Regions from separate parts of the Nitrosomonas sp. Is37 genome, predicted to be linked through region 2. Evidence: predicted binding sites of a transcription regulator. Region 2 holds the regulator's gene; the other holds the start of a gene.
The links. The regulator sigma-54, encoded in region 2, starts transcription at its own class of promoters, with help from an activator protein. The targets are predictions, from matches to a motif close to TGGCACNNTTCCTGCT.
Positions count from the first base shown of each region.

Region 1: a site for sigma-54 is predicted at 7,708-7,723, ahead of R2Q26_RS07695 (pilin). Genes of this name have one in related genera too.

Region 1 covers NZ_JAWJYP010000013.1:24,101-39,839, forward strand. The annotation lists gene R2Q26_RS07675 (carbon-nitrogen hydrolase family protein) at 1-314, opposite strand, end outside; gene R2Q26_RS07680 (YhdP family protein) at 432-4,337, opposite strand; gene R2Q26_RS07685 (hypothetical protein) at 4,336-4,509, shown strand; gene glnE (bifunctional [glutamate--ammonia ligase]-adenylyl-L-tyrosine phosphorylase/[glutamate--ammonia-ligase] adenylyltransferase) at 4,785-7,577, shown strand; gene R2Q26_RS07695 (pilin) at 7,780-8,205, shown strand; gene R2Q26_RS07700 (REP-associated tyrosine transposase) at 8,814-9,344, opposite strand; gene R2Q26_RS07705 (ATPase, T2SS/T4P/T4SS family) at 9,514-11,898, opposite strand; gene R2Q26_RS07710 (universal stress protein) at 12,175-12,600, opposite strand; gene R2Q26_RS07715 (TerC family protein) at 12,644-13,366, opposite strand; gene R2Q26_RS07720 (patatin-like phospholipase family protein) at 13,379-14,539, opposite strand; gene pip (prolyl aminopeptidase) at 15,043-15,739, shown strand, end outside.
Region 2 covers NZ_JAWJYP010000007.1:38,830-54,568, forward strand. The annotation lists gene R2Q26_RS04810 (hypothetical protein) at 245-427, opposite strand; gene R2Q26_RS15465 (hypothetical protein) at 424-537, opposite strand; gene R2Q26_RS04815 (hypothetical protein) at 493-651, shown strand; gene R2Q26_RS04820 (DUF4389 domain-containing protein) at 921-1,241, shown strand; gene R2Q26_RS04825 (DUF3750 domain-containing protein) at 1,510-2,271, shown strand; gene clsB (cardiolipin synthase ClsB) at 2,335-3,504, opposite strand; gene R2Q26_RS04835 (endonuclease/exonuclease/phosphatase family protein) at 3,501-4,253, opposite strand; gene nadA (quinolinate synthase NadA) at 4,321-5,421, opposite strand; gene lptC (LPS export ABC transporter periplasmic protein LptC) at 5,819-6,415, shown strand; gene lptA (lipopolysaccharide transport periplasmic protein LptA) at 6,442-6,993, shown strand; gene lptB (LPS export ABC transporter ATP-binding protein) at 7,033-7,755, shown strand; gene R2Q26_RS04860 (RNA polymerase factor sigma-54) at 7,810-9,273, shown strand; gene R2Q26_RS04865 (AI-2E family transporter) at 9,742-10,821, shown strand; gene R2Q26_RS04870 (hypothetical protein) at 10,859-11,542, opposite strand; gene R2Q26_RS04875 (hypothetical protein) at 11,676-12,095, opposite strand; gene R2Q26_RS04880 (glycerophosphodiester phosphodiesterase) at 12,355-13,224, opposite strand; gene R2Q26_RS04885 (hypothetical protein) at 13,689-14,291, shown strand; gene R2Q26_RS04890 (phosphoketolase family protein) at 14,552-15,739, shown strand, end outside.

The sequences.
Region 1 (15,739 bases), on a different contig from region 2:
GGCACTGATCCGCCCACCAACCAAATCCCAAAACGTTTAGCCGTCTCGCTCAAAAATGATTGGACCATACCTTCGCCTGGCTGTTCACGAACACTTAACTTATCGGTATCGCGCAACCCCATAATACAGAAATATTCCGGAAGTACAACCAGCTTTGCTTCTTGTGATACCGCCAGCTCAATCAAGCGGAACGCCTCTTCCAGATTTGCAGATACACTTGGCCCTGATGCCATCTGAATAGCCGCAACACGTAATGTATTGTTACTCTCTTTTTCTGGCAGTTCCTTTGAGAAAATGCCCGAATGATTCAACATAACTTCCTCCCGTACGAGTCCCCATTTTCACTGAATTCGGGCAAGAACAGAATTTTGCTCACAAAAGCAATAAAGTAGCTCATAATATGCCTCTCCCCAAAAAGCAATCCATACCAGTCAATTCTCATTACGCTTGAATTCTTGTTGTGATTCCTTAATTTCTTGTGAATTTTGCGATTTAACCACTACAGGCTTATCCCACGTACCCGTTATAACATATTCATTAAACAAAACACGATCAAATGGATCTTTCAGCGACTGATTCGCAATCATGGAAGCAATCCCTACTACTGGTGTAGCCAACCCAAGCGAAGGAAACGTTTTGACCAGGAGCGCTTGAGTTTCTTCTGTCAGATCTATTTCTCCACTCACAGCAAGATAGGCTGCGCTTCCTGCAATTTGCAGTTCATCCGTCACCGCTACCCCTCTGGTAATTCTAACATCGCCCAATATATCATCGAAACCAAAACCTTGACTAAATACATCATAAAAATCCAATGTCAGTCTGCGAGGAAGTGATTTTAGATCAAAAATACCCAGCAATTTGCTCACCCCTGGCTTGAATCTGGTAAATTGACCACGTTGTGCAGCCACTCTCAGATTGCCAGACAGAGAAGGGAAATCTATGGAAAAAGGCTCCCCCATCCATACCAATGAACCCGCCACTTCACCTTTTCCGCGTGCAATACGCCCCGGATAGCCCAGGCGCGCCAGAAATTTGCCTATACTCTTTGCTCGCAGTTCGACTTCCGCTTGCATTTGAAAAGGGGTAATACGATTCTGCCACACTCCCTGCATCAAAAGAGAACTGTCGGCGTGAGTAATTTGCAGTTGATCGATATGCCAACCATCTATCTGCTGATGAGCCAACAAAACTAATTTACCTAATAGCCTTTCTCCAACATAGAACTCGTCAGCATGTAGATCCATGATTGGCCAATCCTTGGGTTGGTTCTTTTTTTTCACGACTGAGTCAGACTCCGGAATGGTTTCTGGTTTTACCATTTTTTTTAATCGTGCAAATGCTTCCTTCCTGACAGAATCCCAAACAATATCACCGATGACCTCTTTACTTACAACAGAAGTATGCCATTGCCCACCGTGTTTATTGGCATTCAATACAAACTCATTAAAACGGCTTCCTAAAAAGTCTAGTCTGCCGATGTTTAAATTGAAATTGACCCGATCAGTCAGTAATGCCTTAATTCCTCGACCAGCTTGTCCTGATCGGGCAGTAATTTCATCATGCCGATCGAAAAGTGCTTTCCACCGATCCCATTCCAACACGGGAATCGTACCATGTACGAATGTGACGGTATCTTTCGGCAATTCAGCTGGTGCAGCTCGAAAATTCATCGCACCACGTGCTGGATAGTAATGACCATTTTCTCCTCGTACTCGTTGAATTTCTGCCGTTACTACCTCGCCATAACGAAAGCGCAGAATCTCATGTTCTGAATCAATGGATTTCTTCTCAAAACTAAAAGGAATCATTTCTCCAGCAGTTTTGGCAAAAGGTTCAGGTAATGAAGAAGCGGCTCCCACTAACGGTGATTCGACCTTCACATCGATTCCTTTTTCACTAATATCAAAAACTGCTGACCAATCAGTGACTCCCTGCATAAACTGCAGCCACAACTGCAGAGTACTCGCCGAATGATCAGGTTTAGGTGAATGCAAGTGATCGAAATTAGCCTTGCCTGCCGCTACAATGCGCATACCTTCGTTCGGCAAGGCAATAGAATTAATCTTCACCGGCCCTCCCATCATTTGCGCACGCACATCTTCAATTGTCAAAGTAGACTCAGTAAAAGCAAGCAACCCATTAACCTTACTCAAAGCAGGCAAATCATGACCTAAATCAATCTTGTTATCGATAAACTGATAATGACCCATTAGCTCGATATGTTTACTTTTATCTCGATATAATTTTATCGGCATGGCTAATTCCAGGCGCAATTTTCCATTGCCGGTAATATTGCCTTGATAAGAAAAATCAGCAGCATGGAGATTAAGAGGACTTTTTTCAATCAAATTAATTATATTTTGAGTGGCGCCTTCGGCCCCTCCTTTCAGTTGTAAAATTGGTTGTGGTGCATCTAAATCTGCAATTCGCAGCCGTGTATCCTTCACTACAATATCGGCCATTCTTGCTCGCGAAATCGCCATTTCGAGCTGATTATCCTGAAACGAAAGATCGGCTTGAATATCTGTCACGCTCGGCCATCCTTCTGGTAAATTTACCGTTGTGTCAGTGATTTTGGTTATCAACTTCAAAGCAAGCTTATCGCGTAGCTCCGAAGAAGATTTACTCAAATCACCCTGAATAGCAAATTTGACCTCCTCCAACCGCCCCCCTACGATTACCTTATCCAGCCAATTTTGCGCAGCTTCCCGATCAGCCACGACCGCCAGATACCTCTTGACATAACTTACTTCTGCATTCGTCAACTCTCCAGCCAGATCGATTGTACCTAGTTGCTCACTGGCACCACTATGGTAGCGACCGTGCATCGTTCCGGACACATAGCGATTAGCAAATGCAATGTGATTGAATTTAAACAAAGTCTTATCCTGATCAGGCGATATCTTCCAATCAACCTGCGCGATGAGTCTATCGAGTTCAAGTGGTTCATCCAATGCCTCAAACAATTTCATGCTGGCTCTATCTGAATCAAGACTGAGCGATCCACCTTGCTCAGATACCTTGACGCTGCCACTTATTCCACTCACTGGGGGCAGCTTGCCAAACTCTTTCATGGCCAAATTGTGGAAACTTCCTTCCATAGTGAATGATAAAGGCCTTGTCCAATCCCCTTGCCAATAGATTTGGGCATGCTCTATTGCTCCCTTTGGAGATAATTCACTGAAGTGCTTTTGCAAGGAATTCTCAATAGGCAGGTAACTTATCAAGGAAGCAACAACGCTCAAATCAAGATCATCTATCCGTAATTTATTTTCTTCAGATATCTCTCCATCCAATTCCCATCTTTGCCATAAAATATTTACCGGTTTGACAAGCAATTCATTTTCAATGGCAACACTCAACTGCTGGGCAAACCATTCATCTTCCCGCTGATCCGCGTCGCTATTTCTTTTCCACCCCACGCGACCACGCAAATGGGTAAGATCAAGCCTTGGGAGATCCTTTGCCCAATGCATATATGCTTCATGAAGATTGACATCAGCTATCCAGGATGTGACAGACTTACCCTCCATGCCAATCCACGCACGAAAAGCTCCACTGCCACGATCAAATTCCAGCTCGCCTGGAAACGATAACCAAGTTTGCAAGGCACCGAGATCGACATGATTCAATTGGGCAAATAAGCGCCCGCGCCACTGATCCAATGCATTAACCGATTCACCCGTAAAATCACCGCGTATATCGATGGGAGCGGCCACTTTATCTGGCGGAGTTAGCCGCAACCCAAAACGGTGTTGGCCATCTTTATTATGCATACGTAAACCTACTTTTTTCAGATACAGGACTGGCGCAGCACGTGGTTCATCCAGCCAATAAACATCAGCGTCATTGATGAGCAGCTGGCGCTGACTTAACAGCCAATCGAAAAAGCCATTGTCAGCATCCTCTTGATCAAACGTACCGCCTGCGATGTGTATTACACCCTCTGCATCACGATGGATGTTCAGAACGGGTCGCTCAATTCTAATTTCACGGAAGAGCAATTCTCCGTATAGCAGCGATCGCCAGGAAAGTGACCCATCCAGCTCGGTCAGAATTAAAACAGGAATTCCTTGCTTATCATGCACTCGCACACCATACAAGCGTAAATATGGGTGTAATCCATCCCAGTTTGCATCAATGCGCTCTATACTGATTACTTGTCCTGCAACCTGAGAAATAGCGGCAGCGATGTTTGGTCGGTAGCGCTCAATATCGGGAAGCAGCCAATAACGCAATGACAACAGCAGCAGGAAAAAAAACATTGTGACAGCAAACACAGCCCACCCGAGCCTACGCAAAGTTAAGATGCTATGCTTAATAAAGGAATGCATCATGGCACAATTTAACCTAGATTTTCAGTTGAGCAGGATAGAGTGTGTCGTTCTGCAAGTGCAGGGTAAGGCGCAACGGCGCGGAAATAGTCGTCCCATTCCAAAGAGTTGCAACGCAGCCATGTGCTTGCAAAATCGCACAATCGGCACCGGAGCAGAAACACCCACAAGGTAAGGATGAAACTTATAGGAAAGGTTATTATATTCATAATATTAACACCAGAACCAGCAATCAACTAAAGTATCCAGGTTTAATATGAAACTCAGCTTTTAATCTGAGAAAAACTGCTTAATCCTTAGAAAACAAAAAGAAGAGTTTGATCACAATGAGTATCTAATATGAAACAGGAACATTTTCCGGTCCGGAAACCCACACAAAACACTCATTCTATCTACATATCGATATAACTGGTTTCAGCAAACCAAAAATGTTTTATTTCAACCTTGAATATGTTTTTACATCCCAACGATTCATCACCTGAATTAGCGCTGAAAAGCATTCTTCGCTTCAGCCGCTATGCGCGACGTCTCCTAGAAAGCGAGCCCGATTTACGCACCTATCTGGCTGAAAATCTCCATTGTCCTTTTGCACGAGAGGAAATGCTCACATTCCTAAACACAGCCTGCTCGATCCAAACCTTAGATGAAACGGGTCTGCATAGCGCCCTGCGTAAGCTTCGTAAACGGGTCATTCTGCGTCTGGCTGCACGCGATCTGGCTGGCATGGCTGATCTGACTGAAGTCATGGTCACGATGACCAATTTAGCAGAGGTCACCATTCGTTTTGCACTCGCGCATCATCAAAACTGGATGACCCACCCAAATCAGTTTGGTTCACCTATTGGTGAAAAAAGTTTAACCCCGCAGCAATTATTAGTCGTTGCCATGGGCAAACTGGGAGGAGGAGAGCTCAACGTTTCCTCCGACGTCGATCTGATTTTCATCTACCCCGAAGATGGAGAAACGAATGGCAGAAAATCTATCTCCAACCATGATTTCTTTACTCGCCTGGGACGCAAGCTAATTGCCAGCTTGAATGATTATACAGTGGATGGCTATGTGTTTCGAGTCGATATGCGTTTGCGTCCGCACGGAGAAAACAGCCCCCTGGCAATCAGTTTCGCAATGCTAGAAGAATATTTTGTTACGCAGGGGCGAGAATGGGAGCGGCATGCCTGGCTCAAAAGTCGGGTTATTGCAGGCCCCGCTACACCAACCGCGATCCTGATGGAGGAAATCACACGCCCTTTTGTCTTTCGCAAGTATTTAGATTTTGAGGCCTATGAAGCCATGCGTCGCCTGCATGCGCAACTACGCAAGGAAGTAGATCGTCGCGAAATGCATGACAACATTAAACTGGGTCCTGGCGGGATCCGTGAAATTGAATTCATTACCCAGGTTTTTCAACTGATACGCGGTGGACGGGACGCAGATCTCTGTATACGACCTACGCTAACTGCTCTGCAACGCCTGCAGCAGAAACAGCCTGTCCCTGCTCAAACCTTCACTGAACTCATCGATGCCTATCGCTTTCTGCGTAAGCTGGAACATCGTCTGCAATATCTGGATGACCAGCAAACCCAGAATCTGCCTGAAAACCCTGAAGATCAGGAATTAATTGCAGCAGCCATGGGATATCCCAGTTTTGCCGATTTCCTGCAACAGCTCGATATCCACCGCAACAATGTCACCCGCCATTTTGAATTGATCTTTGCTGCCCCACGCAAATCTCCAACCCATGACATCCTGGCAAGCCTCTGGCAAGAGCAGGCTGGAGACAGAACTCAGGTGGAAGCTGCCACCACTCAGCTGACGACGTTGGGGTTTACCGAGCCTGAAAAAATCTCGGCGCGTATCCAGCAATTCTATGGCGGTTATTTTTTCCAACAATTACCACCAGCCAACCAGCCAAAAATCAAATCATTGATGCCCATCCTGGTAGAAGCGATTGCTCAGTTTCCGCCGGTGGAAGCCACGCTGGAGCGTATGCTGCAACTGCTGGAGCATATCAGTCAGCATGCAGCCTACCTGGCCTTATTGTTGGAACACCCACAAACCCTGCCTCGGGTCACCAAGCTGGTCAGCGCCAGTCAATGGGCAAGTAATTATCTAGGCAGGCATCCCATCCTGCTCGATGAGCTGTTAGCACCACGGGGGCCGTCGCAACTGCCCGATTGGCCTGCGCTTAGGCAAGAGCTGGCACGCCAGCTCAACCATGTCGACAGCCCCAAAAGCAATATCACCGAATGGCAAATGGATGTCCTGCGGCATTTCCAGCATGCACAGGTTTTTCGGTTACTGGCGATCGATCTGGAAGGAAAGCTGTTACTGGAAACGCTCAGCGATCATCTGACCGAGCTCGCCGATCTCATTCTCGACAACGTACTCAACCTTGCCTGGAGAGGACTCAAGAGAAAACATTGCAAACAGCCTGCTTTTGCCATCATCGGCTACGGCAAACTGGGTGGCAAAGAACTTGGCTACGCATCAGATCTCGACATCATTTTCCTATACCAGGATAACCATCCTGATGCGCAAGAGATTTACACCAAACTAGGACAAAGCACCAATACCTGGCTAACCAGCCACACCTCGGCCGGAGTCTTGTATGAAACTGATTTACGCTTGCGCCCTAACGGTACCAGCGGTCTCCTGGCCTGCTCTATTGAAGCATTTACCCAATATCAGCATACACAAGCCTGGGTATGGGAGCACCAGGCATTGACGCGCGCCCGCTTTGTCACGGGTGATCAGCAGATTGGGACAATATTTGAACAAATCCGCAAGGAAATTCTATGTAAACAGCGTGATCTCGCTCAGCTCAGACAGGATATCTTGATGATGCGCGAAAAAATGCTGGATGCCCACCCTAATCCAACCACGCTGTTCGATATCAAGCATGACCGAGGAGGCATCATTGATGTGGAATTTATCGTGCAATATCTGGTGCTTGGCTACGCGCACAAGTACCCGCAACTCACCGGCAATATTGGCAATATCGCTCTGCTGAAACTTGCCGGTGAACTGGGGCTTATTCCAACTGAAACAGCCCAGCAAGTGCTGACAGCCTACCGCGAATTTCGTCGCTTGCAACACCGCTTACGATTAAATGCCGACCCTGAGCTTGCGGGCTCCGTTGCTTTCCAAGAAAAACCGGATGGTTTTGCCCGGATCGAAGCCGATTATCTAAGCCATGCACGCATGGCGGTATTGCAACTATGGGAACAGGTATTTGGTATATAGGGGTAGCCAACTCTAAGTAGTTTACTCAGTGCTAATTTGAGAAAAGCACCCAATAAACCGCTTATTTCAAAACACACTTTTTTCCTGAATGCCATTATGATGCCAACAGCATTCTTTTAAGTAAAAGATATTGCGCGAATTCTGCTCATATTATCCCATGCACTCAGTGGGCCGTTTTTTTCAACCCAAAGGAGAATGATTCATGCAACAAATGCAAAAAGGTTTTACCCTGATCGAGTTAATGATTGTCGTGGCCATTATTGGTATTTTGGCGGCGGTGGCGATTCCGGCTTATCAAGACTACACCATCAGGGCGCGAGTCACAGAAGGCTTAAGCTTGGCGTCCTCTGCCAAATTGGCTGTCTCTGAAACGACAACTAGCAATAATGCACTGCCTGCGACTCAAGCGGCAACGGGTTATGTAAGCCCAGATGCAACGCCAAATGTAACAAGTATTGCTATTGCAAACGATGGTACCGCTGCTATTACAATTACTTACACTGCCACAGCAGGTGGTGGCACCATAATGATGACACCGACTCTCTCGGCTAACAGCAGAGATGTTACTTGGAATTGTACCGGTGGTACCTTAATTGCTAAATATCGTCCAGCAAATTGTCGCGTATAAGATAACCTGCGTAAGGCCCAACCCCCGATCGGGTCGGGGTAACGGATTGTATCCGTTACCCCTCCCACACCACCGGATGTGCGGTTTTTAACCCGCGTAAGCGCGTAGGGCGCAATAACCAACTCGCGTAAGGTGCAACCCGCGTAAGCCCGCGTAGGGCGCAATAACCAACGGGCATTGCGCCGTATGTGCCTCACTTATCCATCCGGTGCTACAAGTTGTACCCCACCACATGAACCGCCCTCGAAAAACCCTGGGCGGTTTTCTTACATTAGGATGTTATTCTGGGCTGGGATAGCCAGCGTAGGGCGCAATAACCAGCCCGCGTAGGGCGCAATAACCAGCGGGCATTGCGCCATATGTGCCTCACTTCATCATCCGGTGCAATGCGCTGCGCTTATTGCACCCTACAAGCTGGGCGGTTTTTTTACATCCGGATGTTATTCTGGGGTGGAACTCGCGTAAGGTGCAACCCGCGTAAGGCGCAATAACCAGCGGACATTGCGCCGCATGTATCTCACTTATTATCCATCTGGTGCAATGCGCTACGCTTATTGCACCCTACAAGCTTATTGCACCCTACAAGCTGCATCCTCAAGAAGGGAAGGCTAGTCTTCATAGTTCAAGGTATCTTCCGCTCCACCAGCCCAATCTGACGGATAGACACCTCGTGCTACCCATCGATGAAATGTTGAATAGGGCCAATCTGCGACACGCTCTACTAATCCATGCTTCACTGGATTGATATGGACATAATCCATATGCGCCCTGTAATCAGCTTCATTCCGAATCAGGTGCTCCCAATAGCGGCGCTGCCAAATGCCTCGCTCACCTCGTTTTGCTCGTACTGTGGATAACCGCTCCAACTTTGGTAGCGCCTTGGAAAAGCCCATCTTGATCAAACGCCAACGCATAGCAAAATCCGCATCGCCTGGCGGCAACTCTATCACACAGTGTAAGTGATCAGGCAATACCACCCAGCCATGAATTCGGAAGGGATGGCGCTTTCGAGCCTGGCCAACAACGTTACGCAATACGTTAATATGCCGGATCAGCAAATTATTTTCATGTCGTTGTAGCAGATTAACAGTGAAAAAATAGATTCCACCCGCATGCCAAAGTCGACGATAATCTGACATAGTAACGACCTCACACGAGACGGCGCAATGCCCGCTGGTTATTTGCGCCCTACGTCATAGAGAAAATTATTCCATTTCCAAATCAAACATGACGCAAGAGCGAGCCGCAGACAGTATAAGTAATACGGCAAGGTGAGCTGACAAAGCCAGGTTTGATTTAGAAATGAAATTACTTGATGCACACCGCCCTCACCTGATGAATGTCAGTAATACCCTGCAGCACTTTATCGATGCCATCCTGTTTCAAGGTGCACATACCATTAGTGAGTGCAGTCACCAGCATCTCGGCTACGCGCGCATGTTCCTGAATGTTCTTTTTCAGGGCATCGGTTGCAGTCAGGAGTTCATGCAACGCTACGCGCCCTGAATAACCCGTGCCGTTGCATTGATCACAACCGACTGCTTCGTATAGGGTAATCTGTTTTTGCTCATCCCCATATTCTTGCATCCAGCGGTCTTCAATTTGCTGATAAGCTGCTTCAGGGTTAGCTTTGAAATGCTCGATATTTTTCAATTCTTCGCAATATTCCATGAGTAGCATCCTGATTTCTTCCTGACTGGCAGTATGCGGTTTTTTGCATTTGCATAAACGTTTCGCCAGGCGTTGCGCCAGAATGCCAAGTAAGGCATCAGAGAAATTGAATGGATCCATGCCCATATCCAGCAGACGGATGATCGACTCTGGCGCGCTGTTGGTATGCAAAGTAGCAAACACCAGGTGGCCAGTCAGTGACGCTTCAATAGCGAGACTGGTCGTTTCCTTGTCACGCATTTCACCCACCATGATAATATCCGGATCCGCCCGCAGAAAGGATTTCATTATCATGGCAAAGGTGAGGCCAGCCTTGACATTGATCTGCACCTGACGCAATCCTTTCTGGGTGATTTCAACGGGATCCTCAGCTGTCCAGATTTTGGTTTCTGGCGTGTTGAGGTGTTTCAGAATCGAATGCAGCGTGGTCGTTTTACCAGAGCCGGTCGGACCACAGACGAAAAACAAGCCATAGGGTTTACTGATAATTGATTTGAGTTCTTGCAGATTGCGGGCAGTAAAATTCATTTTATCGAGTGGAATCGGCTCTCCCGCTGACAGAATACGCATGACGACGTCTTCCAGCCCGCCGGCAGAAGGAAGCGTAGCTACCCTTAGTTCAATATCAAGCGGCGCAAACCTTCTGAATTTTATTTTGCCATCTTGCGGTTTGCGCTTCTCAGCAATATCCAGGTCACACATGATCTTGATCCGCGTTACCAGCGCATTGCGATAGCTGGCCGGAATTTCGATATAAGGCATCAGCGAGCCATCCTTGCGAAAACGAATTTTGGTTTTTTCTTTGCCAGGATAAGGCTCAATATGGATATCGGAAACACCCATTCTATAGGCGTCCATGATGATCTTATTGACCAGCTTGACCAGCTCGTTTTCAGAAGCTGCAGAAGTTTCATCTATTTCGACTACCGACTCTTCCTCGTTCTCTTTGAGCTTGGAAAGCATATCATCGATATTACCGATATCTTCAAAGGCAATGCCTTTACCACTCCCATAAAACAAATCCAATGTCGCCTTGAACTCTCGCTGGGTACAGACTGTATAAATAATTTTATGCTTGGGAAAAACCTGATTGACTATGCGCAGCGCTTTGATTTTTTCCGGATCTAGCGTCAATACCACCAAACCCTCCCGAGTTTCATCAATCGGTAGCCACTGGTTACTCTCAGCAAAATCCCGCTTGAGATTCCTCAAGACCTCGATCGGTTTAACCCGGTCAGCCCGGTATGGCTCATAGCGTACTTGGAAGTAATCAGCTAATGCTTCGCCAATTTGAGCGGGGCTGATCTGAAACTCATCGATGAGCACATCTTCCAGATCACCTCCTTTTTCACGCGCAGATCGTGCTGCCAACTCAAGCTCAGATGCGGATATGACAGCGTCTGATATCAAATGATCATATCTGGATTTTACTAATAATTGCTGTTTCTGACGTTGCTTGAAAGCAACGGCCAGTAACTGGCAAACTTCACCCATGCTCTCAACGATGATGTCAGGGAAAGGCTTATCATCCTTATGGTTAATGGCTTGTATGACACCCAGTAATTCGTTTTCCCCTCCATTCAAGATCGGTGCCATCAGCATTTGCTTGGTCCGATAACCGGTTAGTTTATCTACCTCCTTGTGAAAGCATAATTGCGCGTCCAGTTTCATCAATTCATGCCGATCGTAAACATCCTTCAAATTGATGATTCTTTTGTGCAGACTGACAAAACTTACGATGCTGTGCTCGCTAATCGGCAGCTTCAACTCCTGAAATAAACCGGATCCAGTCTTAACGCGTGAAACAATGGATGATTTGTCTTCACTCACTGTATAAATAGTCAGTCGATCCGCGTTGAACAAAGTACAGATGTCCTTACTCACTTCCGGTATGAACTCATCGAGACTACTGGCAGCCTGAATCTTGCTGGTGATCTCCTGTAATCTCTGCGAGAAATTCTGCTGGCCATTGGTTTCAGTAAAATTGTCTGGCAATGATTTAAGTGCAACTTGCATACTCATCGTGATATTTATTCAAGAAGATTAACATTCAAAAGATTGCACCTACTAACCACTGCCAGGTGCAATCAACCGATCGTTATTGGGAATGTAAGTAAAACGGAGCCAAATAAATCCACTAAACGTGCTCAAAGCATGTTTGTTTTTATCAGCTACCTGGATTCAGATTGCTATAACCTATACTCTGAATTGCAAGACGTGGTTTCTTGTCTAGATATTTAACACGATTTGCCTATTGGGCATTCTCGGTAATAGCAGAGGAATTACACCCGATTCCTGTTATTTGATCAAAAGAACTGGAATCGGTGAAAGATGTATCAGCTTACTGGCGATCGAACCCAACATCAAACCTTGTACTGTGCCAAGACCACGTGGTCCAATAACAATTTGATCACATTGCTTTTCACTCGCAAATTGAACGATCATTTTTGCCGGATCACCTACAATTATGTGGTACTGATAAGCAATGCCAGCCTGGTCCAATAAATCGCGTGCCGATTTTAAATCCTTCAAGCCTTCTTCTTGGTGATATTGCTTGATGTTTTCCTGATTGATAAACATGGAAACATCACCATGCAATGGAAGCTGGACATTGAGTAAATGAATTTCTGGTACTTCCTTATACCACTTGAGCAACTGGATAAAATGGACAATGGCCTTGTAGCAGGCAGTGGAGCCGTCAACTGGTAGCAGTATTTTTAACATGAAACACTCCTTTAAATTGTGTTTTTCATCACTTACCTAATTGTCACACTGGTTTATTCGTATCCTTCATGAGATCAACTAAAGCTATATTTTTCTGCGCTCTAGCTGCCAGCCACTTGCCAGTAACGATCACGGCTAATGCAGTACAAATCGGCATGAGCCAGTGTAGAAAAGCAGCATGCACATTGACCCATTCTTTAGTCACCGAATCGGTAATTGCCATGTCACCCGCGATCCAGCCAAGCAATCCAGCTCCAACAAAAATGGTAAGGGGGAAACGATTCATCAGTTTCATGACCAGTTTACTGCCCCAGACAATGATCGGAACACTCACCAGGAGGCCAAAAATAACCAGGGCAAGATCACCTTGAGCAGCGCCAGCAATACCTATCACATTATCCAGGCTCATGACGGTGTCAGCGATGATAATCGTTTTAATAGCTCCTAGCAGAGTTGTGCTGGCATCAATTTCATGTCCATCATCTGTCGATTCTGGTAGCAGTAGTTTGATCCCTATCCAAAGCAGCAGCAGCGCGCCAATAAGTTTCAGAAAAGGAAGTGTCAATAGATTAAGCGCAAAGAAAACCAATATGACGCGTATTGTTATCGCACCAAATACTCCCCAGAAAATTCCTTGGTTGCGCTGCTTCTCAGGCAATCGCCGGCAAGCAAGCGCAATGATCACTGCGTTATCTCCTCCAAGTACAATATCAATTGCAATAATTTGTAATGCTGCAACCCAGAATTGGGGATCAGAAAAATCCATATTTAATTTCTCTCAAGACATAGTAATGAATTTAAGAATTTCATCTTGATGTTGCATCGTGTCACGATAGCCAAGATCAATCAAGGCACGACAATAAGAAGCTTCAAATAAAACATAGCTCAACAATCTCGAACCACTCGGACTCAATGCGCCTACTGCACGATATAAATAGCGCATGGTGCGTGGCAAGGAGTGAGCATGCTGCAGGGCAATTTCGTTGATTCTTTCGCTAGGTGAAATCACCATCGATTCTATTGGACGCAGCAAAATACTTCCCTCTTTTTTTGTTTCAGGCGGAATGAGCGCTAAAGTTCCATTAATGCGCTGCAAACGCTCCAGATCAATTTCCAGGCTATCAACAAAAATACTACTCATCATATGACCCGCGATTTGTGCTACGGGCGGATAACTCGTTACTTTAACACGCTCAAGGGGAATTTCTCTTTTTTTGGTCACACTGATCACCAGGATTCGATCTGCCCCGAGATGTAGCGCTGGACTTAGCGGTGCGAGTTGTCGCATAGAGCCGTCGCCAAAGTATTCGCGGTTTAGCCGAATCGCTGGGAAAATGAGAGGAATAGCCGAAGAAGCAAGCAAATGCTGGATACCAATACGCGTTGCCACACCCACACGCATCACCCGGCTCCAGGGTTTGATACTTTCATGGCCTTGATAAAACGTTACCGATTGCCCTGAAGTATATCCCCAAACGGTCACACCCAGTGCATGCAAGGCGCCGAGATGGATACTTCGCTGGATACCACGAAACGGCAGACGGGAGCTAAGCAGCTTTCTTAACGGAGCATTATCTAATAGCGAAAAAGGTGTTCTAACCAGATCACTCGACAGTAATGAGCCAACACAACGAGCTGTGTTACGGATCACACCGAGTAGGTCTGCCCGGTGCACTTGATCAACATGCAAATCCCCCCACACTGCCTCCAGTTGTCGCACACCCGTGGCAAAATGGGTGGCCGACATGGCCAAACCAGCTGCATTAATGGCGCCTGCTGAGGTTCCACAAATAATAGGAAAAGGGCTACGCGCATGAGAAGGTAACAATTCAGCGATTGCGCGCAGCACACCTACTTGATAAGCAGCACGCGCTCCCCCACCTGTCAAAACCAGGCCTAATTTTGATAATCGTGCGGAAGTATTATTCAGCTCGCTCACTGGCAATCAGCTTCTTTCTCAGCTTTTCAAGCGCATCACACAAAGCTTTCTCAGAAAAATTATTCGCACTGAATGATAACGCATTAGCATACTGAACTCACAACAACATTTTCAGGTATTTCTATTTCTGCTATCAACATTAAACACTTACATCCTGTCTTTAGGTATGCATCATAATCATTTCCTTTAACCAGGTATACTGAATCAATGATTATTCTGCTTTAACAAAAAATTATCCTAAAAACCGCAGCTGATCGCTTGATTGAGGTGCATCATATGTCGCTCCAGGCACGAATGCGATGTTGCTCTTCGTTGCAGGGAACCACTCTGCGACCTCATCGCGCCTTGCCTCGCACCTGGATCATCACATACTCCACCCCGTTCAACTACAGTTTTTAGGATTATCTCGAGCAAATAACAAAATTCAGTAATTTGTTTTGCTTTTCCAGTATCTCCGCAATCAGTAAACTGCCAAATTTATACCATCAATAATAGAGGATGACATGTCACATAATGAGCTTTACCCAGAAATCGAGCCCTATCAACAAGGAATGTTGCCAGTCGATGCGCGGCATACCCTATATTGGGAGCAATCAGGCAACCCTGATGGCATACCTGTCTTGTTTCTCCATGGTGGTCCAGGTGCTGGATCAACACCCAATCATCGTCGCTTCTTTGATCCTGCTCACTACCGCATCATTATTTACGATCAGCGTGGAGCGGGACGCTCGATGCCTTTGGGTGAAATTCAAGACAATACCACGCCCCATCTTATCGAGGATATCGAAACACTGCGACGGTCTCTAAGTATCGAACAGTGGCTGGTATTCGGGGGCTCTTGGGGCAGCACATTGGCACTGGCGTACGGAGAAGCGCATCCCTCACGTTGCCTGGGATTCATTCTGCGAGGCATCTTTCTTTGCCGCAAAAGTGAAATCGACTGGTTTCTTTATGGGCTGCGCCATTTCTTTCCCGAACCCTGGCGAGATTTTGTCGCACCGCTCTCTCCCCATGAGCGAAAAGATATACTGGCAGCTTATTATCAACGCCTGATGGATCCCGATCCTGCCATCCATATGCCTGCCGCCCGTGCATGGAGTAGCTATGAAGGCAGGTGCTCCACTTTGCTACCCAGCCCAGAAACCGTCAATTACTTTTCAGGTGATACGGTTGCACTCGGGCTTGCACGCATGGAAGCCC
Region 2 (15,739 bases):
CACAGCCGGGGCTGATTTACAGATCCTGGGGAAATATTTTGCCTCCATTTTGGGCTGAAAATTGATTGAAGGGTGCGCATTCCCAGGAAGAGGCCCGAGTGTACGGGGTCACGGCACGCTCGCGATTGAATTGCTCGGAAGATAGCTTCGTATATCCGTTAGCCAGCAACACGGACTCGATAGCGGTTTCAAAAGCGGCTTAGTGGTTTTCATAGGCGCATCCTTTACTTATGGGAGCGCTTGGTTAAAGAAATGGCGTTTTCTTTAACCAAGCCTTCGGCAGTGTGAACCTGATCAGCTCGATGGGTTTACCAGGGTAGCGCAAACGCAAGCGTCCATGGGCGACCATCGCATCGGGGTGAGAAATCGCGAACGCAGGCTGGACCTGCTCCCGATCATCGGCGAACGCCAATGCTGTGAGGCTCATTCCCAACGCGTCTTGTCAACCCCGGAACCGGCCTTCTCGGCTGCGCCGATCAGCATAAACATGGTTTGCAGCCACTTGTTTCGACACTCGCTGATATTGCCGCGCAGCAACTGATCGAAGGAGACCAGGAAGGTGCCAGGGTTGGAAAACTCGAAGGTATCGCGGAATTTCTCCTCGACGATACTACCTTGGCCCGTTGTAGTCGGCGTGAGTCAGCGCATTGACCAAGGCCTCCCGGATCGCCTTGTGGACCTCCGTTTTCCCTTTGTGGAAGAGATCGGCGTTGAGGTGAAAGGGCAGGTTCAAGTCGGCGACCAGGCGTTACGCCAAGACTGATTCTGATTTCCATGAAAATAGATGAACCGTGATGAATAAATCAATTATTCTGAGTTATAGCAAATGCACAATCGATGCGATGATAGAATCACCCATGTTTCTATACAAAAAAGAATGGGAATTCTGGATAAATTGGATGCTATTGCGAGGAAATTTTATGAAAGATGAGATTAAACAACGATTACAAAAAACTGAGACGTGGATGCGTGGGCTTTATATGCTGTTGTTCATCTTCGTCTATGGCCTTGTGGAATTTTTGATTATTCTGGTGATGATATTTCAGTTTTTCTCCATTGTGCTGTCAGGCAATACCAATGCGCAGCTACTCAAATTCGGCCAGGATCTGGCGGCATATGTCTATCAGATCATTACTTTTCTTACTTTTAATAGTGAGCAGCTCCCTTTTCCATTCAGTACCTGGCCAAGTGAAAAGAGTGAGCATGCTGAAAATAATCAAAAACGGGATAATGGTGTGTGACTGAGAGATCTGATGTTAGTACGGAGGTTATAGTGGCGACCAATAGCTAGCTAGAGTTATTAAGTGAGAAGGGGTTGTTGAAAATATTAGGGATTCCTCGTTATCAGAAGACCGTCAATGCAGTGAAAAAGGGAAGCACATGCTGCCAGAACTCTACGCTTCCTTAATAATCTGATACCGTAACTGAATATGAATAATCGCATTGTCCAGTAGCGTTGATGTCAGCTATCTTAAAACATTTTTCTTTTATTTTCCTTAAATGAAATTAATGACTGTCGTCAGGCTTTTATTGCTGGTGGTATTTACAACGACTTTAGGAATTCATTTTGTCACGGAGCATGTCAATGCGGGCTGGCAAACTGCGAGTCGCGAACCTGTAGGGTTGGCGCCCGATCCTGAACAAACTCCGGAAGCGATCATACAGGTTTATGGTGCGCGTGCTTATGGTTGGCGAGGCTATTTCGGTGTTCATACCTGGATTGCGGTGAAACCATCCTTTGCCCGAACTTACACAGTCTATGAAGTCATTGGCTGGTATTTGCGCCGAGGTGGTTCGGTCGTGTCAATTCATCAGCAACAACCAGACAGACGCTGGTTTGGTAGCATGCCAATCCTGTTGGCTGAGAAGCGTGGAGATGGCGTGGATGTATTGATTAGCCGTATTGAAGAAGCAGCATTGAGCTATCCCTATGCGCGGGAGTACACCATGTGGCCAGGCCCAAATTCAAATACCTTTACTGCCTGGATCTCGCGTGCTGTACCAGAGCTAGCGCTAGATTTACCCCCTATGGCAATCGGCAAGGATTATCTTGGAAGTAGCATGACTGCGGTCGCCCCCAGTGGCAGAGGTTGGCAGTGGTCTTTATTTGGGTTATTGGGAGTCATTGTCAGTGAGGTTGAGGGATTTGAAATCAATTTTCTTGGGCTGACATTTGGCTTCTCTCACAGCCCGATTGCGATTAAATTGCCACTGATTGGGCGAATAGATCTGAGCACACAAAATAGGGTGGTTGTTTCAGCTCAGGAATAATCTTGCATTCCAATTCTACAGACAGCTAGTGGCACCTGCATAACAAGTGCTGGCGCACAAGTTTCAGACACGCGTTCTTTCTTGGCCGTAACCCAGCATTCCCTGCAAAATTCGAACGATGTAATAACTAATCCAATTTAAGGATCGATTTATCCAGGACTGCTTTCCCCAATATATTTTTGATACGGGATTAGAGTCTTCCATAGCTTGTTGCAGACTAGTTCTCAGTTCCATTGCAAATGCCTGATCAAGAATTATGACATTGGCTTCGCGCGCCATTAGCAGACTCAAGGGATCGATATTGGAAGAGCCGACCGTTGACCAGTAGTGATCAATGACGGCTACTTTAGCATGTAAAAAACTCTTTTGATATTCATAAATCTTGATGCCAGCATCCAGCAAATTACCATATAAGGCACGTGTCGCATAATATTGTATGCGGTACTCAATTTTTCCTTGAAGCAGTAGGATAACCGATACGCCCCTGCGGGCTGCATAGATAAGGGCACGTCGAAAATTTCTGCCAGGAAGAAAGTAAGCATTGGCGATAATGATCTCATTGCAGGCAGTGGAGATTGCTTTGAGATAAGTGCGTTCAATGTCACGGCGATGGCGTAGATTGTCGCGGATGACAAATGCTGCACGCTGGTTACCGACCAATTTTGTCGTAGGTTGCAACTCGAGATGAGTAGTCCAGCGTTTTTTGAAGTGCGCCCAGGCGACCAGCATCCATAAACGTTTGACTGTAGAATGAATGGTGGTAAGCAAGGGTCCTTCTATTTTTACTGCATAATCAAAACGGGGTAAAGGTTGGCCAGGTTTCTGATGATCATTGATGATGTTGATTCCCCCCACAAAAGCGATGCGGGCATCAATGACGGCAAGTTTACGATGCATGCGGCGTAATCGATAGCGCCTGAACCGGAAAGAAAAAACTTCTTGCCGGTAATGCAAAACTTGAACACCTGCAGCAAGCAGGCTCTGAATGGCTTTCTCGGGAAAATCAAGAGAGCCATAACCGTCTATCAACAGGTGAACGGCGACTCCACGCTGGGCGGCACGCTTTAAGGCGTTAGCAATACTGATGCCTGTTAGGTCGTATTTGAAAATATAAGTCTGTAGATGAATTTCCTGACTGGCCGCATCAATTGCGCTTTCCAGTGCGGGGAAATATTCCGCACCATTATGTAACAATGTAACCCGGTTACCTTTGATGAAATGGGATAACTTCATGCACGAACGATATTGGCTGACAAAGCTGCATGATCAGAAATTCTTGACCAGGGGCGGCTTTGATGCACACATACATTTTTTATCCGAAAGCCACGGACATAGATACGATCAAGGCGCAGTAATGGGAAAATAGAAGGATAACTGCGGGCGGTTTTACCATGGGTCTGTTCAAAAACCTCGGTGAGTTTTAGGTGTTTCATCAGGATGCGGCTGGCTGTTCCATGCCAGTCATTGAAATCTCCCGCAATCACAAGTGGAGCATGAGGTGGAACGAGTTGTTTGATACGTTTCTCCATCGCCTCGAGCTGCCTGCGCTGGCCGCGCCTGAATAACCCCAGATGAACACAAATACAGTGCAAATTTTCCTTCCAGCCAGGAATACTGATTTCACAGTGGAGTAAGCCACGGTTCTCAAAACGATGAGATGAAATGTCTTCGTTTTCCCAACTTACAATAGGAAAGCGGCTGAGAATGGCATTACCATGATGACCTTCGGAGTACACCGCATTTTTACCATAAGCAAAATCTTGCCATTCCGAATCTGCCAAAAACTCATGTTGAGAGCTGTTTGGCCAGTTTTCAAAACGGGAAGCATGCTTGCTATGCTCTCCAACCACTTCTTGTAAAAAAACGATGTCAGTATCAAGGGAGCGCAGCTGATCGCGTAATTCGTGCAATACCAAGCGATGATTGAAATAGGAAAAGCCTTTGTGGATATTGTAGGTAGCAATATGCAGTTTATCGATCATAGACAACTATAAGAAATTGCATAATCAGAAAGTCAAAATCCTGACGCATTGAATATATCCCATCTTACTACTTTGAAACAGCAAGCATTCTTTCAAGTGTCAATTTGGCAAGCTTTGCTTCATGGGCCGGCACCTTGATTTGGTTGACTACACTACCTGTTGCGAGATTTTCTAGTGACCATGCTAGATGCTGAGGATCAATTCGTGCCATGGTCGAACACATGCACACCATAGGTGACATGAACTGAATGATTTTTCCCTGAGATTTGAATTCTTCCGCAATGCGTCCAACCAGATTCAATTCGGTACCTACCAACCAGCGTGTTTCTGCTTTGGCTTCACGGATGGTATTGATAATGAATTCAGTGGAACCGACATAATCGGAAGCTTTGCAAACTTCAAAACTGCATTCTGGGTGCGAAATGACCAAACCCTCAGGGTATTGATTGCGAAATTTCAGAATATGTTGAGGTTGGAACATCTGATGCACAGAGCAATGTCCTTTCCATAAGAAGATCTTGGCTTTTCCGATTTGTTCTTCGGTCAATCCTCCCATGGGTTCATCAAAATCCCATACGGGCATTTGCTCTAGGGAGAGATTCAATTTATAACCACTCCAGCGTCCTAGATGCTGGTCAGGAAAGAATAGCACTTTTTCGCGCTGTGCAAACGACCATTGCAGGATTTTAGTAGCATTACTGGAGGTACAAACTATGCCGCCATGCTCTCCACAAAAAGCTTTTAAATCAGCGCTCGAATTAATGTAAGTCACAGGCGTGATTACTTCATCTGGATCAAGTATTTCAGCTAGTTCACGCCACGCTCTTTCTACTTTGGCGAGATTGGCCATATCAGCCATCGAACAGCCTGCTGAGAGATCAGGTAAAATAGCAATCTGCTCCGGACTTGAGAGGATATCTGCAACTTCTGCCATAAAATGCACGCCACAAAAAACCAGATAGTCAGCATCCGTTTTCGCGGCGAGATAAGACAGTTTCAAAGAATCTCCCGTCAGATCTGCATGCCGATATACATCGGCTCGTTGATAATGGTGTGCCAGAATAACAGCACGTTTTCCTAATTTTTCTTTGGCAGCGATAATACGTTGTGCACAGATTTCATCCTGCAACAATTCAAAGTTTTCAAAATCGATGGCATTTGTGTGCATGGTTATTTAAAAATTTGATTGGAAAATGTATTAACATAATCATATTGTGGCAGGGATTCAAGTCTAAAGAGGACAAATCATAAAAAATTCTAGATAGAATCCTTGATGTTTTTATTTCTATCTGAAGAATACTAACCAACAATAAAAACAGCATTTTTGACTGTTTGGTTGATTAGAGTGTGACTTTGATATAATTATCCAGCCAAATTAAATTACAAGCGCTTGGATTATTCATTTGCTGATTAAAACTAAATAGCTTGGTGCATAAAACAGTTAAGCTTTTTGTAGTTAACGAATATAGATTGTTATTTCCAAGCAATTCTCTCGCTATTTTATTCACCACTGCTTTAGTAGCGGGTATAGGAGATTGTCATGAGAAAAAAAATGGTGCCGTGAGATGATCCGTCGTTTGCTTCCAGGCCCTATTGCTATTTTGATGATACTTGTGTTGTTAACATTCTGGCTGGATCAAACGATCCAACATCCAAGAATCCGTGAAGATTACGATTTAAATCATCAACCTGACTATATTATTGAAAATCTTTCGGGTGTCGAAGTGGCTCATGATAAAGCACGTCAGCTTCTTTTTTCTGCAGATGTGTTGACCCATTATCCGGTAGGAGATATGACCGATTTTGAACAGGTTGATTTTTCCCGTATCCAGCCGGATAAACCGTTGGTACGAATAAGCGCTGATTATGCTGAGTTTGCCGGTGGTAAGGATAATATCTATCTCAAGGAGAACGTGATCATCATTAGAGAAAAGGATGCAGATAAGGTGACGATGCAAACTGAATTTCTACATCTGATCCCTGATGCTGAAATTGCAAAAACAGACCAACCGGTGACGATAACAAGGATGGATAATACTGTCGTGAATGCGGTAGGAATGGAGTTAAATGATCGAACGGAGCGAATTGATCTGAAATCAAGGGTAAAAGCGCGAATGGATAAAAGGCATCAGAGTGCTGATCGACCTTCGAATAAGAAGTAGCGAGCCCAACTAAATTATCATAAAAAATGAATGTATTTTTTTTCGTCTTTTTGTTCTTTAGCATACTATTTTCAAATCCCATTCTGGCAGAACGTGCTGATCGTGACAAACCGATTCATATAGAAGCAGATAGTGCCACAGTTGAAGATTACAAACTCAGGGATAATTTTCGCACAAGCACCTTTACGGGTAATGTTATTTTCACTCAGGGGACGCGTGTCATTCGGGCAGATAAGGCCATCTTGAAAGAGGATCTCAAAGGTTTCCGCTATGCGACCGGTTACGGAAATCTTGTCTATTATCGGGAGAAACGCGATGGTGTTGACGAATATGTTGAGGGTTGGAGTCAGCGCGTAGAATATAATGAAAAAACCAACAAAATCGAGTTATTTGACAAGGCGCGATTAAAGCGAGGAGAGGATGAAGTGCAGGGCGACTATATTTCTTATGATATTACGCGTGATTTCTTTCAGGTTATGAGTAGCAAGGAGAAAAAAGCTAAAGAGAGTTCGGAGAGCAGAGTACGAGTGATCATACAACCTAGAAAGTCGCCCAAAACAGGAGATGCTGAAGAATAATTTTTTTGTGCTACTGGAATAGATCACTTAGAAAATATCATGAGCGTACTTAAAGCCGATCATTTAATGAAAAGTTATAAATCTCGTGCAGTAGTCCGGGATGTGTCCTTTTCCATCGGAAGTGGCGAGGTTGTTGGTTTGCTCGGTCCCAATGGAGCCGGCAAAACCACTTGTTTTTATATGGTAGTGGGGCTGATACCATTAGGCAGTGGTGAAATCCATTTGGATGACCGTGACTTGAGCAAAATGCCGATTCATCAGCGGGCGCGCCTTGGCTTGAGTTATTTACCTCAGGAAGCTTCCATTTTTCGACGCCTCTCGGTCGAAGATAATATCCTGGCAGTATTGGAGTTGCAGAATTTTGATGCTGCTGAAACTCAGCAACGACTGGATCACCTGTTGCAAGATTTGCATATTAGTCATTTGCGGGAGAGCTCGGGTATTAGCCTATCGGGCGGGGAGCGGCGGCGTGTAGAAATTGCGCGTGCTTTAGCAACAAAACCAAGCTTTATTCTTTTGGATGAACCCTTTGCAGGAGTAGACCCAATCGCGGTCATGGATATCCAGAAAGTGATTGGCTTTCTCAAGGAGCGTGGGATCGGCGTGTTGATTACCGATCATAATGTGAGAGAAACATTAGGAATATGTGATCGCGCCTATATAATCAGTGAAGGAATCGTGCTTGCCAGCGGTAAACCCGATGATATTATAGGTGACGAACGGGTGAGGGAGGTTTATCTAGGAGAGCATTTTCGACTTTAACTATGGGTATTCGATTCATGAAGCCAGATAGGTGGCCGCTGCTTTCTCAAAACCATGAAACCTACTCTTCACCTTAAATTAACTGCCAGTCTTAAGCTTACGCCACAGTTGCAACAGTCAATTAGATTACTGCAACTTTCTACAATTGAGCTAAATCAGGAAATAGAGCGTATCGTACAAAATAATCCTCTGCTGGAATTAAGCGATGGAACTGATTATGAGCAAGTTTCTGCAGAAGGTTTCTCGAACTCGTTATCCTCAGATATAACGAGTTCGTCAGTTGAGTCGAATAGCGCGCAGCATCCAGAGAAGGATGAAGGTGAATTGATACTACCTTCAAATGAAGATACTCATTGGCTTGGTGATCATGAAACCTTTTCCAGTCATCGAGAAAGTGACGAAGATGAATGGGATTTTACACAACAGATGATAAATCCTCCCAATCTGCGCGAACATCTTATTATGCAAATCAGCTTGAGCCAGATCAGCGAGCGTGACCGTCAAATCGTGGGGATATTAATCGATAGCCTGGATGATGATGGCTATCTTATGCAGGATTTGCAAGAATTATTAGAGATGTTGCCAGTAGAGTTGGGCATTCATCTAGAAGACTTGCAGGCTGCGCTTAAATATTTGCAACAACTGGATCCACCCGGTATAGGTGCGCGCAATTTACAAGAGTGTTTACTCTTGCAACTGCAGGCGCTTCCTGAAGAAACTCCTTATCGTCAGAAGGCAATTTTGCTTGTGGAGCACGATCTTGAGACACTTGCTTCAAAAGATTTTAAACAAATTAGGAAGTTATTGCATTGTGATGATGATTGCCTGCGTTCTGTGCAGCAACTTATTACTCAATTGAATCCCAAGCCAGGTAGTACGTTCAATTCAACTGTCTCGCGTTATGTCATCCCTGACGTGATTGTAACTAAACTTAAGGGAACATGGTTAGCAAAACTAAATCCTGAATCAATTCCTCGTCTCAGTATTAATCAACTTTATGCTGATATATTAAAGCGTGATCGAAATGATTCGACTCAAATGCTGATGAGTCAACTTAATGAGGCCAAATGGATGCTCAAGAATATTCAGCAGCGTTCTGAAACTATTTTTAGAGTATCTACTATGATAGTTGAGCACCAACAGGCTTTCTTTGAGCATGGCGCAGTTGCCATGCGCCCGCTTGTCATGCGGGAAATTGCAGAAGCTCTGAATTTGCATGAATCTACCGTGTCACGTGTTACCACACAAAAGTTTATGCATACACCACACGGCATATTTGAACTTAAGTATTTTTTTGGAAGCCATGTTGCAACTGACAGCGGCGGGGCCTGCTCTGCTATTGCAATTCGTACCTTAATCAAACAATTGATACAAGATGAGGATCAGAAAAGGCCGCTTACTGATAATCGGATTTCCGAGATTCTGGCAGAGCAGGGAATTATTGTTGCACGCCGTACTGTTGCAAAATACCGCGAAGCTATGCATATTCCGCCGACTAACCTTCGTAAAATGCTTTGATAGCATCAAATATGTTGGCTGCAACCAAAATTCTCGTTTGTTAATGCTAATTCATCAGTTTCAGGATGATTGAGTATTCCAGTTTTCTTAACAATCAATAAAGATGAAACTTTCCTTTGCTTAAGTAAAGACTCAAATCCCTAAAAGGTAGAAATGTATCCAAACTTTTAACTTATGGCGTAGCTTGGATCTGAGAAAGAATTTTTGATCGCCTGTTAATAAGAGCTGCTTTACGTGCTTACACGTATTCTTTTAGCCAGTATATTTCGATAATCTATTGAAGCATCAAGCCTGATATAAATAGCATTTATTTTTTTCCTGTTTACTGCGAAGGATAGTGAAATTATCGAACAGCGCGATAACGGTTGTTGCAGAATCTAGTCCGTCATGCCCTTAAGTGCTTTGCTTAACCGAAGGTGAAATCAGTGCATCGCACCCAAGCTCAAAATAACGCATAAGGAGTCCTTGATGACTTCAAATACCACACCCCCTCCACCCGATGATTTGTCTAGTAAAGTGACGGAAACGGTCATACGCCTAGGTGTGCTGGGGATTGTGCTGATATGGTGTTTTCAAATATTGCAGCCGTTTATTATCCCGCTGGTGTGGGGAATCATTATTGCAGTGGCGATCCATCCTCTTTATCTCATGCTGCTCAATCTACTTGGCGACCGGCGCGTAATCGCAGCAATGCTGCTTATCGCTATGTTGCTGGCGCTGTTAATGGTGCCTACCGTCATGCTGACGAAGTTGTTGGTGCAAAACGTCGTAGCACTGGCGGAGCAATTTCTCCATGGGCAGTTCACTATTCCGCCACCGCCGGAAGCCGTCAGGAATTGGCCTCTCATCGGTGAGCCCATTGCAAAAATATGGGATCTTGCCTCGACGAATTTGGTCGAAGCCTTGAAATTGGTGCAACCCCAACTCAAAGCGGCCGGTGCCTGGCTGGTCAACGCCGCTGCCAGTGCAGGTATGGGGATAATCATATTTGTTGCTGCGTTCGTGATTGCCGGTGTCTTGCTGGCTCATTCCGAGAGCAGTTATCAGCTCGTGCATGGTATATCCAGGCGATTGGTGGGAGAGCGCGGCGATGACTTTGCCAACCTTGCCGAAGCCACAATTCGCAGTGTTGTCCGCGGTATATTGGGCGTTGCCGTAATCCAGGCATTGTTAGCAGGTGTAGGTTTTATCTTTGCTGGCGTGCCCGGTGCTGGAATATGGGCGTTGTTGTGCCTGATCTTGGCAGTGGTACAGATCGGGGTGGGGCTCATTGTGATTCCAGCCATCATTTACGTTTTCGCAACCGGCGATACGCTTACCGCGGTGATATTCCTAATCTGGAACGTGATGATTATGGTGCTGGATAACGTGCTAAAGCCATTGTTGCTAGGACGCGGTGTCGGCGTACCCATGGTGGTGATCTTTTTGGGTGCTATAGGGGGGTTGCTGTTGTCTGGTATCGTTGGACTGTTCGTCGGCGCTATTGTGTTGACGTTGGGCTATAAGCTGTTTCAGGCCTGGTTGAATATGGAATCTTTATCTCGGTAGACCTGCACTGCAAAGCAGCGTGTCGTCTTGGAAGCAATTATGATTTATCCGCTGGAGAAGCCGCGTTCGGTTTGTTCCTGAGATTCGTTAGCAAAATATACGTGCTGACCAGCAGCACCCATAATGGAAACACCAGCGGCGTCCAGTTAAAATACCCGACGCTCAGTAACAGCAGCAGCGCCATTGCATAACCAAGAAACACAATCCACCGTGGGAGAATTTTTGTACGGACGGCGACGGTACAGGTTGAGATCATAAACACCCCTGCCATTTTCATCGCATAGACGTTGACAATTTGATACACCACAGTGCGACCAAATATGTAAATGCCGGATTCGACCAGCTTGTCGGGTGTTGCGTTGTAGCTAATCATGATACCTGCCGCCACTGCTCCCGAAGCAAACAGCATGGCTAGAAACAGCAGGCCACTGCCGAGGAATACAGTCGCGAAAAAGCGGTCTTCGTAGATCCCAATTCGATCCCGCAGCACGCCGATGAACCATAAAAAGGCGATGCCTGCGAACGGTTGCAGATACAGCGCCAGATTAATAGACTTCCAGCTACTCGCCAGCCATGTTCCGGCATCATGCGGATCAGCTGGGACCGAGAGCCGGACGAGCACCAGGCTAGTGATATACAACACGGAAAATACAATGCCAGCAATAGCCGCTGCGCGCGGTGTCTTCAAGCGATTATGAGTGAGGGCTTTTTCTTGCTCCATGTTTTCCCCCAAGAAACATATCGCAGCACTTACCCTTCGCCAGGTGGAAGGTCATAAGCCCTTTCATTCAACTAAAAACATGAGTTTCATTTATGATAGATAATGCGATTGAACAAGTTTTTTATTTTCCTGCCTAGAACCCTTTCGCAGCCATGCAGGAAGCAAACGCCTCATTGTAGGCATCCTGGGCTCTTCTGTCCTGACGACGCTCTTGGCGTTGTTTAGCCGCGCCTGCAGCGGCCCCCATCTTCGCTTTTTCTTCCATCTGATTGCGAGTGTATTCTTCGGTTACGCTCTCAGAAACGCGTCCGTGTTGGCTAGTTTCGCTTCTCCCCTTTGCAGCACCGGCCATAGCGCCGATTGCCGCGCCCCTGGCTCGGCCGCCCACTTGTGGCTGGTCGGCGCCGGGATTATAGCCGGTTTGCTGTTGAGCGATACTCTGGCACTCGGCTTGGGCTTGCTGAAACAATGCATCGTTTTGTGCAAGCACCGAGCTACCAAAGATAACACCGAAGGCACCGATGACCAGATGAATGGATATTGGTTTAAACATGGCTTATCTCCTCAGAAATCATCAGTCTTATAGTTTTAGAGGGAATAGATATATTCCTAACCTTAGTTGATATTGAATTTTCCTCTAACAGGTTATTTTGAATTTCTCCTGCTGCCGATAAAGGAAAATCTATTACTCATCCTGGGGGTTTGTTATGAATAACGCTTCAACAGATTATCGAAATATATCGGTTAAGAAAATACGTGCAAGCACTTATGTTATAAGTTTGAAGCAGTAATCGGTTAAATTGCACGTTCATTCATCGTTTAAGAAAATCAATAAGTTCTTTGGGATTGTCAGTGATAATGCCATCTACGCCTTTTTCAATCATTGATTGCCAATCTTCTTTCGTGTTAGGAGTCCATGGAATTACGCGGGCTCCCATTTTGTGGATCTCTGCAACATCTTGTGCCGTCAGCCATTCATAATTTGGCGAAAGAATTTGTGCCTGATAGGCTTTCATTAACTGTACCAGAGTACCTGCTTCTGGAGGTCTATCTTCGATCAAAATGGAAAGAGATAGCCTAGGTTCTAATTGGCGTGCAACTTTTAAAGTGCGTAAGTCAAAGGATTGCAAAATCACTCGACTCATGAGGTTATGTTTTTTCACAACCGCCAGCACAAGCTTTACAAATTCCTCGGGCGAAGGCGAGTATTCAGGGTGAGCCTCTTCACTTTTTGTTTCAATATTGAAATGCACTTTTTTTGCGGCGGGAAGCTTTGATTTTTTAACCATTTCGAATACCTCATCGAGGGTTGAAATGGGTGTTTTGGGTTGAACTACTTGCTGAGGGAAGCTTGGGTTGACTAAGGAACCGCAGTCATAAGCTTTTAACTCCTTCAATGTCAGTGAACGAATGGGAATTTGGGTTGTGATTTTCTTTCCTTGAGGATCTAAGCAAATATCAGGATTTAACGTCGGATCATGATGAACGACTACTTGTCCATCTTTGGTTATAAGCGTATCTAACTCCAAGGTATCCACGCCCACTTGCAATGCATATTCAAAGGCTGGAAGAGTATTTTCTGGTCGCACCCAACGAGCACCTCGATGTCCCTGTACTTCAAGTGCATAGGCAGACTCAAAAAGTGAAATTAAAAAAGTACCCATCAGTAATCCTCTTTTCATTTTTATGCTCTTTTTAAATCGAGTGGATAAGCAAGGCCTGTACTCTAATTACTCTAATATCAGCCTCCATCTACGGAATCTGGACGATGCGCTATTTCACTGCTAATTAAAATTAAACTGATAGAGTCTTCATCATTAATCAGATCCGCAACAGTTTTTGCTGATTTCAAATCTGGAGGCAGGATGCAATTGGTCATCACATTAAGCATATAATCTACTGATTTGAAGCATAGATTAAGTTAGAAAAGGATTTACTGACCGCTTATTAATAATAAAGATTATTTTTACGTATTTGCATGTATTTGTTTACTTCCTATTTTTCTATATCTTATTAATAAATAAGCAGGAAAGTATTGATTTTAACATTAGAATAATTAAGATTGCCCTAATGATTATGATTCCATTGATACATTGAATTAGCAGAAGATCAAGAATCAATGATTAATAATAAGGAACGAAGCGCTATGATCAAGATAATGGTTAAAGTAATTTGTTTAGGTATGGCATTAGTTTGTTTGCTTTCAGCCTGTTCAACTACTCAGAAAATGACAAATTCACATAGGAGTGCGACCGAGCAGTTATTAATCAGTGAAGCGGTGATGCGTAGTCTTTCCAAGCAACCCGAATCGGCTTTGCCTATTCCGCAAGGTGCAAATGTCAAGCTTGATATTTCCGGAATAAGCCCAGATAAAGATTTTATACTAGCCGTTGTTGCTGGGTGGTTGGGGGAGCATGGCTACACGGTTCAAGGAAGTGCGGAAAATGCTACCTATCATATTAATATTGTAATAAATTCGCTGGGAACTGAATTGGGGAATACATTCTTTGGGATTCCTACAGTTCAAGCTTCTTTAATACCCCTTTCACTGCCTGAATTAGCGATCTATAAAGCTGAATACCAGACTGGATATGCAAATTTCTATTTTGATATTTTTGAGCTGCCATCTAATCGATTTGTTGGGTCATCTTCGCCGTTTATTGCCGATACTTTTTACAATGCATACACAGTATTACTTGTGTTCACTCATAAAAGGACAGATCTAGTTTCTCCTCTGCCTCTCCATTAATAGAATCATCTCGTAAGCCAAATAAAATAGCAGCAACCTAAATAAAAAAACAACTATCCCATAAACTGATGGGACAGCTTGTTCGCCAACTTTTAGGCAAATATCCTATTGATTTATTCATAGCTCTATTCTCTTGTCTTGAGAAATAGAGTCTCCGGCAAGCTCAGATACTTGAGTTATTCCTACGTGTTCGCACGTATTTTTTTTGCAAGGATATTTATATAGGCTTTTTGTAGTATCCCTTTAAAGGAGTTCTGATAATGAACTATACCGGACAAAGACCTACAACTGCCAGCAATCCGCTCAGTGCAGAAGAGTTGCGCGCGATGAACGCTTGGTGGCGCGCCTGCAACTATCTTTCGGTGGGCATGATCTATCTGCGTGACAATCCCCTGCTCAAGGAATCGCTCAAGATCGAGCATGTCAAGCATCGACTGCTTGGCCATTGGGGTGCAAGCCCGGCTTTATCGTTCGTCTGGTTGCACCTTAATCGAGTTATCAAACGTGACGACCTTGACATGATTTTTATGGCCGGACCTGGACATGGGGCGCCGGGTGTAATCGGGCCTACCTATCTAGAAGGCACTTATTCTGAGGTTTATCCTGACAAGAGTGAAGACACGGAGGGGTTGCGCAAGTTCTTCAAACAATTCTCCTTCCCCGGTCAAATTGGCTCGCACGTTACACCGGAAACACCTGGCTCCATTCATGAGGGCGGCGAGCTGGGCTATAGCCTGTCTCATGCCTATGGCGCCTGTCTGGATAACCCGGATCTCATCGTTGCCTGCGTAGTGGGTGATGGCGAAGCCGAGACCGGACCACTTGCTACCGCCTGGCATTCGAACAAGTTTATTAACCCCATCCGCGATGGTGCAGTACTGCCAATTTTGAATCTCAATGGCTACAAAATTGCTAATCCGACCATCCTCGCACGCATCAGTCACGATCGACTGGCGGCGCTTTTCCACGGCTATGGGTACACACCCTATTTTGTAGAAGGTGACGATCCCGATTCCATGCACCAGGCAATGGCGCAGACGCTCGATACTGTCATTAGCGAGATTCGCGCTATCCAGAAAGCTGCGCGCGCGAGCGGCAAGGCTGAGTTGCCGAGTTGGCCCATGATCGTGCTGCGCACGCCAAAAGGCTGGACGGGTCCGAAAGAGATCAATGGTCACAAGGCTGAAGGTTCCTGGCGTTCGCATCAAGTACCCTTCTCGGATGTGCGGACCAATTCCGCGCATTTAAAGCTGCTGGAAGACTGGTTGAGCAGCTATAAGCCAGAAGAACTGTTTGATGCGAGCGGCCGGCTCATGTCGGAACTGCGTGAGCTCGCCCCACAGGGACAGAGACGCATGAGCGCCAACCTGCATGCCAACGGTGGTCTGTTGCGCAAGGATCTCAAACTACCGGATTTCCGCAACTATGCGGTGGAGGTCAAACAGGCC